Regions from separate parts of the Mesorhizobium sp. SEMIA396 genome, predicted to be linked through region 1. Evidence: predicted binding sites of a transcription regulator. Region 1 holds the regulator's gene; the other holds the start of a gene.
What was found. Region 1 encodes PhoB, which activates phosphate uptake and scavenging genes when phosphate is short. Its sites were predicted from a motif close to TGTCATNNANCTGTCAT; they were not measured.

Region 1 (3,418 bases):
GATAAGATGAACGCCAAGTCGAACGAAGTGATCAAAATGCGTGGCGACAAGGTCGGCGTGTTCTATGGCGAGAAGCAGGCGCTGTTCGATGTCAATCTCGACGTCCGCCTGAATCAGGTGACGGCGCTGATCGGCCCCTCCGGCTGCGGCAAGTCGACCTTCCTGCGTTGCCTCAACCGCATGAACGACACCATCGATTCCGCGCGGGTAACCGGCAAGATAACGCTCGACGAAGAAGACATCTACGACAAGAACATCGATGTCGTCGAACTCAGGGCGCGCGTCGGCATGGTGTTTCAGAAACCCAATCCGTTCCCCAAGTCGATCTACGAGAACGTCGCCTATGGCCCGCGCATCCACGGATTGGCCAAGCGCAAGGCCGACATGGATCAGATCGTCGAGTCGAGCTTGAAGAAGGCGGCGATCTGGAACGAGGTGAAGGACCGTTTGCAGGAACCTGGCACGGGTCTTTCCGGTGGCCAGCAACAGCGTCTGTGCATTGCACGCGCCATCGCCGTGTCACCCGAGGTGATCCTGATGGACGAACCGTGTTCGGCGCTCGACCCGATCGCCACTGCTCGCGTCGAGGAACTGATCGACGAACTGCGCCAGAACTATACGATCGTCATCGTCACCCATTCGATGCAGCAGGCAGCGCGCGTGTCGCAGCGCACCGCGATGTTCCATCTAGGCTATCTGGTCGAGGAGGGCGCCACCGACAAGATGTTCACCACCCCCGACGACAAACGCACCCAGGACTACATCACCGGCCGGTTCGGCTGAGCTCAGGCATATGAGGGACGAAGATCATGGGTGAACATACCGTTGCATCTTTCGATGAGGATCTGGAGCAGATCAGCCAGCTGATCCGCGACATGGGCGATCTCGCCCGCTCGATGGTCAGTGGCTCGACCAAGGCTTTGCTCAATTCGGACAATGCGCTGGCGCAGCGCGTGGTTTCCGACGATGCGATCATGGATGCCCGCCAGCGCGAGCTGGACGATCGCGCCATCACGCTGATCGCCAAGCGCCAGCCAATGGCCAACGATCTGCGTGCGGTGGTCGGTTCGATCCGCATGGCCGGCGACCTCGAGCGCATCGGCGACCTTGCCAAGAACATCGCCAAGCGCGTCGGCACTGTCGGGCTGAGCGTCACGCCGCACGATCTTTCGCATTCGATCGACGCGATGGCGCAGCTGGTGCTGATCCAGGTGCAGGGGGTCGTCGACGAGTATGCCGCCGCTGACGCGGCAGCGCTTGCCACGCTCAGAAACAATGATGAACGCATCGACGTCAAATACACCTCGGTGTTCCGCGAGCTGCTGACCTACATGATGGAAGATCCCCGCAACATCACGGCGTGCACGCACCTGTTGTTTTGCGCCAAGAACCTCGAGCGGATCGGCGACCACGTGACCAACATCGCCGAAAATGCCTACTATGTTTTGACCGGCACGCAGCTGCCAGCCAATCGTCCGAAGCAGGACGAGACGGCAATGTCCGCGCCAGCGGCATAACAAGGGTGACCAGCCGATGATCGCACCACGCATCATGGTGGTGGAGGATGAGGAGCCGCTAGGCGTGCTGCTCCGCTACAATCTTGAATCCGAAGGTTACCAGGTCGAGGTGGTGACGCGCGGCGATGAGGCCGAAATCCGGCTGCAGGAGAACGTTCCCGATCTTCTGGTGCTCGACTGGATGGTGCCTGCGGTTTCGGGCATCGAACTCTGCCGGCGCCTGCGAATGCGTCCCGAGACCGAGCGGCTGCCGATCATCATGCTGACCGCGCGAGGCGAGGAAAGCGACCGCGTGCGCGGCCTGTCGACCGGCGCCGACGACTATCTGGTCAAGCCCTTCTCGACGCCGGAGTTCATGGCCAGGGTCAAGGCGCTGCTGCGCCGGGCCAAGCCGGAAGTGCTGTCCAGCGTGCTAAAGGTCGGCGATATCGTGCTCGATCGCGAGTCGCACCGTGTCTATCGCAAGAAGAGCGAGATCCGGCTTGGGCCGACGGAATTCCGCCTGCTCGAATTCATGATGCGCCATCCAGGCCGCGTGTTCTCGCGCAGCCAGCTGCTCGACAATGTCTGGGGCGAGACGATCTACATCGACGAGCGCACGGTCGACGTGCATGTCGGCCGGCTGCGCAAGGCGGTCAACAATGGCCGTATGCCTGATGTCATCCGCACGATCCGTGGGGCCGGATACGCCATCCGAGAGGACTGAACTCCCTCGTTTGAACTCACGCCACGTTCTTGCCGCCGAAACCGGATCTCGCCTGCACGCCCGGCGCAAAAATCTCCTGATCGACGAAGATCAGCGCCCGCATGGCGCAGCCTTCGCGGATCAGCGGCAGTTCGTTCGGCTCGGTGTCGAAGGAAATCGATTTGGAATGCTGGCCGCCGGCGGTCTGGGCAATCGCTTGCCGCAATGCCGGCTCGATCAGGTCGAAGGCGGCGGCGCTGACACCGACCATGGCGACCGGCGCCGGATCGATCAGCGCGAACAGGCTGCCGAGGCCGTAGCCGAGCGCTTCGCCGGCCTTGCGATAGGCTTCCCGTTCGGGTCCGTCACCTTCGCGGGCCGCGGCAGCCAGGGCGCGCATGTCGGCGTCGCTGACATCGGCGACGGGTTCTGCATCCTCGCCCATCTGCCTGGCGTTGCGCCAGATGGCGTAATTGCCCGCATAGGCTTCGACGCAGCCGCGCCGTCCGCAGCGACATAGCGCGCCGTTCGGCCGATGGATCATGTGGCCGAATTCGCCGCCCGAAGAATGGGTGCCGGTGAACAATTCGCCCTTCAGCACCAGTCCCATGCCGATGCCGTGCGACAAAAGGATAGCGATGAAATCGTCGCGGTAACGATCGGGGTCGCGCCAGCGCAGCGCCACCGCCATCATGTTGCAGTCGTTCTCCATTATGGCAGGGATGCCGAACTCGTCTTCGAATATGTCAGCGAAGGCGATGTCGGTGTGCGGCGTGATCGGCGACCACAGCATGGCGCGGGCACGGGTGTCGGTGATGCCCTGGATGGCCAGCGCGATGCGGGCGATGCTGCGCACGTCCAGGTCGGGATCTGCCAGGCGGCGCCGCACGATGGCCGTGCATTCCCCGATCAGCGACTCGCGCGACATCGTCAGCGTGTCCAGCCGGCGCTGTTCCTCGGATATCACCTGGCCGGCATAGTCGATGACGGCGACGGAGAGGAAGTTCAGCGACAGCACCACGGTCATTACCGCGGCCGCTTCCGGATTGAGACTGAGGCCGACCTGCGGCCGGCCGCGTTTGAGCGAGCCGGCCTCGCTCGGCTTGCTTTCGGTCAGGATGCCTTCGACGATCAGGTCGGATGAAATCGCCGAGATGGTCGAATGGCTGAGGCTTGTGGTCGCGGCGATCTCGGTTCGTGACGGCTGTCCGGCGCG
Region 2 (3,418 bases), on a different contig from region 1:
GTAGAGCGCGGTATCGGCGTGGCTTATCAGGCTGGCCTGGTTTTCGGCATCCGATGGATAAAGCGCAATGCCGATGCTGGCCGACACCAGGCCGCCGCCGACCGAGAGCCGGTTTTCCTCGCGCATGGCGGTCAGCACGGCGTTGGCGATACGGCCCGCCTCCAACGGGTCGGTCAGGTTCGGCGCGATGATGGCGAACTCATCGCCGCCCAGCCGCGCCACCATCTGTCCTTGGCGAAGAATGCCGGTAACGCAGTGCGCAACCTTCTGCAGCATGGCGTCGCCCGCGCCGTGCCCATACAGGTCGTTGACCTCCTTGAACCGGTCGAGATCGAGCAGCAGAAGCGCAAGCTGGCCGCCTTTCCTGGTCCGGCCCATCGCAGCGATTTCCGTCTCCAGCCGGCCGGAAAAGCTGCGGCGATTGGCCAGTCCGGTCAATGGATCGAAATGGGCAAGCCGCAGGATCTCCTGTTCCGCCTTCTTGCGCTCGCGAATGTCGCGGACCGCGACCACGTTGTGAGGCTTGCCACAATAGTCGATGCTCCTGGCGATCAGCTCGACAGGAATGCTCGTGCCATCGCGGCCGCTCAATTCGGCCTCCTGCGGCTGTTCGCCGAAGCCCGACATGTCGGATCCGAAGAGATCGCCAAGCTGCATTCCGTTCAGCGTCGCTGTTGCGATGCCCGTCAATGTCGCCATGCTGTCATTGGCACTGATGATGCGGTGGCCGTCGCAGACGATCAGCCCCTCCACGGCGGCATTGGCCAGGCCGTGCATGCGGTCTACCTCGAGCTTCTGGCGACGGAAGCGCAAATCGATCCACAGCGCCGATGCCGACAGAACCAGGATCACCAGTGTGGCGGCGGCGGCCGCAAAAGCCTGCGAGGTCGGCTCGATCGTATATTCGGATATGACGATCGAGGGATCGGGGAAGATCGAGACGGCACCCATACCGATGAAATGCAGGGTGCAGATTGCCAGCGTCAGCAGCACCGCGCCGCCGGATGTCGCCTTCAAGGAGGGACGGCGCTGCACGACACGCAGCGCCAGCGCCGCGAGCGTCACGCCGGCCAGAAGGGAAACGGCGACAAGCAACAGGTTCCACTCGATGCGGCCCTGAACCTCGAACGCCGCCATACCGATGTAGTGCATGGCCGCGATACCGCCGCCCAGCACGGCGCCGCCGACGAGATGATAGTCGAACTCATTCCGCAAGGTGGCGATCCACATGCCGGCTGCCGTCAGAGTGACCGAAGCAGCGAGCGAAAGCACGGAAAGTGCGGGATCGTAAGCACTGGGTATGCCCGGTGTGAATGCGAGCATGGCGATGAAGTGCGTTGCCCAGATGCCGAAGCCGGTCGAAGTGGCCGCGATCATCAGCCAGGCAAGCCGGTTCCGATCGGTGGAGCGGCTTATGTGATGAAGCAGGTTGACGGCAGAGAAACAGGAAATTCCGCAGATCAGCGCGGCGAGTGCGACCAGTCTCAGATCGTGTTCGTTGACGATACAATTGTAGACCGTCAGCATTTTATTTCACCTGATCTTTGGAAATAAACAGGGCAGCAGGATTGAGTAGCGCGTTGCCGTTGAGGGATCGATAAAGTCGCCTGCAACCTTGGCGTGTCTCTTCGGGTTGCAGCGGCTGCAATCAAGGCTGCCACCCCGAAAGGCAGCTTGGCAGTTCCGACGGTGGTTCCTGGCGCTTGTCGTCGCGCTAAGCCGGCTAACCGTGTGGCTTTCCATGCGTCCAAGCGGAGGCGAGGTGGCGTGAGGTAAAGGGGTGAAGTTCGTCGATCTGCAACAAAACCGTTGTCTGATTGTCATGAGCGACACATATTGCCTTTGCGGGAGTGCCCCTTTCGCCAATGACAAACGGGAGATGAAACATGAAGTCCTTCGGCTTCGCGGCCGGTGTTGCCGCCACCTTTATGCTGCTTTCCTCAACCTCCGCTTTTGCTGTCACGCAGATCAGTTGGTGGCACGCCATGACTGGCGCCAATGCCGAAGTTGTCGACAAGATCTCCAAAGATTTCAATGCCAGCCAGAGCGACTATGAACTCGTTCCGGTGTTCAAAGGCACCTACCCCGAGACGCTGAATGCCGGCATCGCCGCCTACCGTGCCGGCCAGGCGCCCGACATCATGCAGGTGTTCGACGTCGGCACCGGCGTGATGATGGCAGCCGAAGGCGCAATCAAGCCGGCAGCCGATGTGTTGACCAGCGCTGGAATGACCTTCGACAAGAGCCAGTATCTGCCAGGCATAGTCGGCTATTATTCGAAGCCGGACGGCACCATGCTCTCTTTCCCCTATAACTCCTCCTCGCCGATCCTTTATTACAACAAGGATATCTTCAAGAAGGCTGGTCTCGACGTCGACAGCCCACCCAAGACCTGGAATGAGGTGTGGGAAGACGCCAAGAAGATCAAGGCGAGCGGCGCGGCCGCCTGCGGCTACACCTCGACCTGGCTGACCTGGATCCATCTGGAGAATTTCGCGGCCTGGAATGACGTGTCATGGGCCACCCAGCAGAACGGTCTGGCCGGCGGCGATGTCGAGCTCAAGATCAATGCGCCGATTTTCGTCAACCACTTCCAGGCGCTGGCGGACCTCGCCAAGGACGGCACCTTCAAATATGGCGGCCGCACCTCCGAAGCCAAGCAGATCTTCCTCGCCGGCGAATGCGGGATCATGACCGAATCCTCCGGCGGCCTTGGCGATATCGTCAAGTCCGGCATGAATTACGGCATCGGCCAATTGCCCTATGACAGCGACGCCAAGGGCGCACCGCAGAACACGACGCCGGGTGGCGCCAGCCTGTGGGTTTTCGCTGAAAAATCCGACGAGGAATACAAGGGCGTCGCGGCCTTCTTCGCCTACCTGTCGAAGACCGAGGTGCAAGAATACCTGCACCAGAAGTCGGGTTATCTGCCGGTAACGCTTGCCGCCTATGAAGCGACCAAGAAGTCCGGTTTCTATGACAAGAACGTCGGTCGCGAGACCCCGATCCTGCAGATGACGGGTAAGGCGCCGACCGACAATTCCAAGGGCGTACGTCTTCCGAACCTGCCGCAGGTGCGCGATATCCAGAACGAGGAGTTCGAAAAGATGCTCGCCGGCCAGCAAACCGCGCAGCAGGCGCTCGACAATGCGGTTACGCGTGGCAATGCGGCGATCAAGGAAGCGCTGGGGAATTAGAGCGAGCGCAGGTCCTTGCTCTACGGCGCATCCACCTGTCCTGCCAGGCATCTCCCCTCGGCGAGGGGAGTTTTGCCGTCCCTTGCGATTTCGCCAACGGTCGATGATGCCCAATCCGAAACGCTCGTCAAAGCCATCTTGGCGAAGAGGGATGCTACATCGTGCCGCCCGCCTCATCACCTCGGAGTGGCTCCATGACCCCTCGCGTCGTGTTTCCCAAC

Region 2: the regulator PhoB is predicted to act here: its motif matches at 1,808-1,824, upstream of ugpB (sn-glycerol-3-phosphate ABC transporter substrate-binding protein UgpB).

The regions. Positions count from the first base shown of each region.
Region 1 covers NZ_JANIFC010000008.1:46,622-50,039, reverse strand. Annotated here, with positions in the region: gene pstB (phosphate ABC transporter ATP-binding protein PstB) at 1-783, shown strand, start outside; gene phoU (phosphate signaling complex protein PhoU) at 810-1,517, shown strand; gene phoB (phosphate regulon transcriptional regulator PhoB) at 1,534-2,223, shown strand; gene NP503_RS19550 (ROK family protein) at 2,240-3,418, opposite strand, start outside.
Region 2 covers NZ_JANIFC010000018.1:94,024-97,441, forward strand. Annotated here, with positions in the region: gene NP503_RS31310 (EAL domain-containing protein) at 1-1,527, opposite strand, end outside; gene ugpB (sn-glycerol-3-phosphate ABC transporter substrate-binding protein UgpB) at 1,887-3,197, shown strand; gene ugpA (sn-glycerol-3-phosphate ABC transporter permease UgpA) at 3,392-3,418, shown strand, end outside.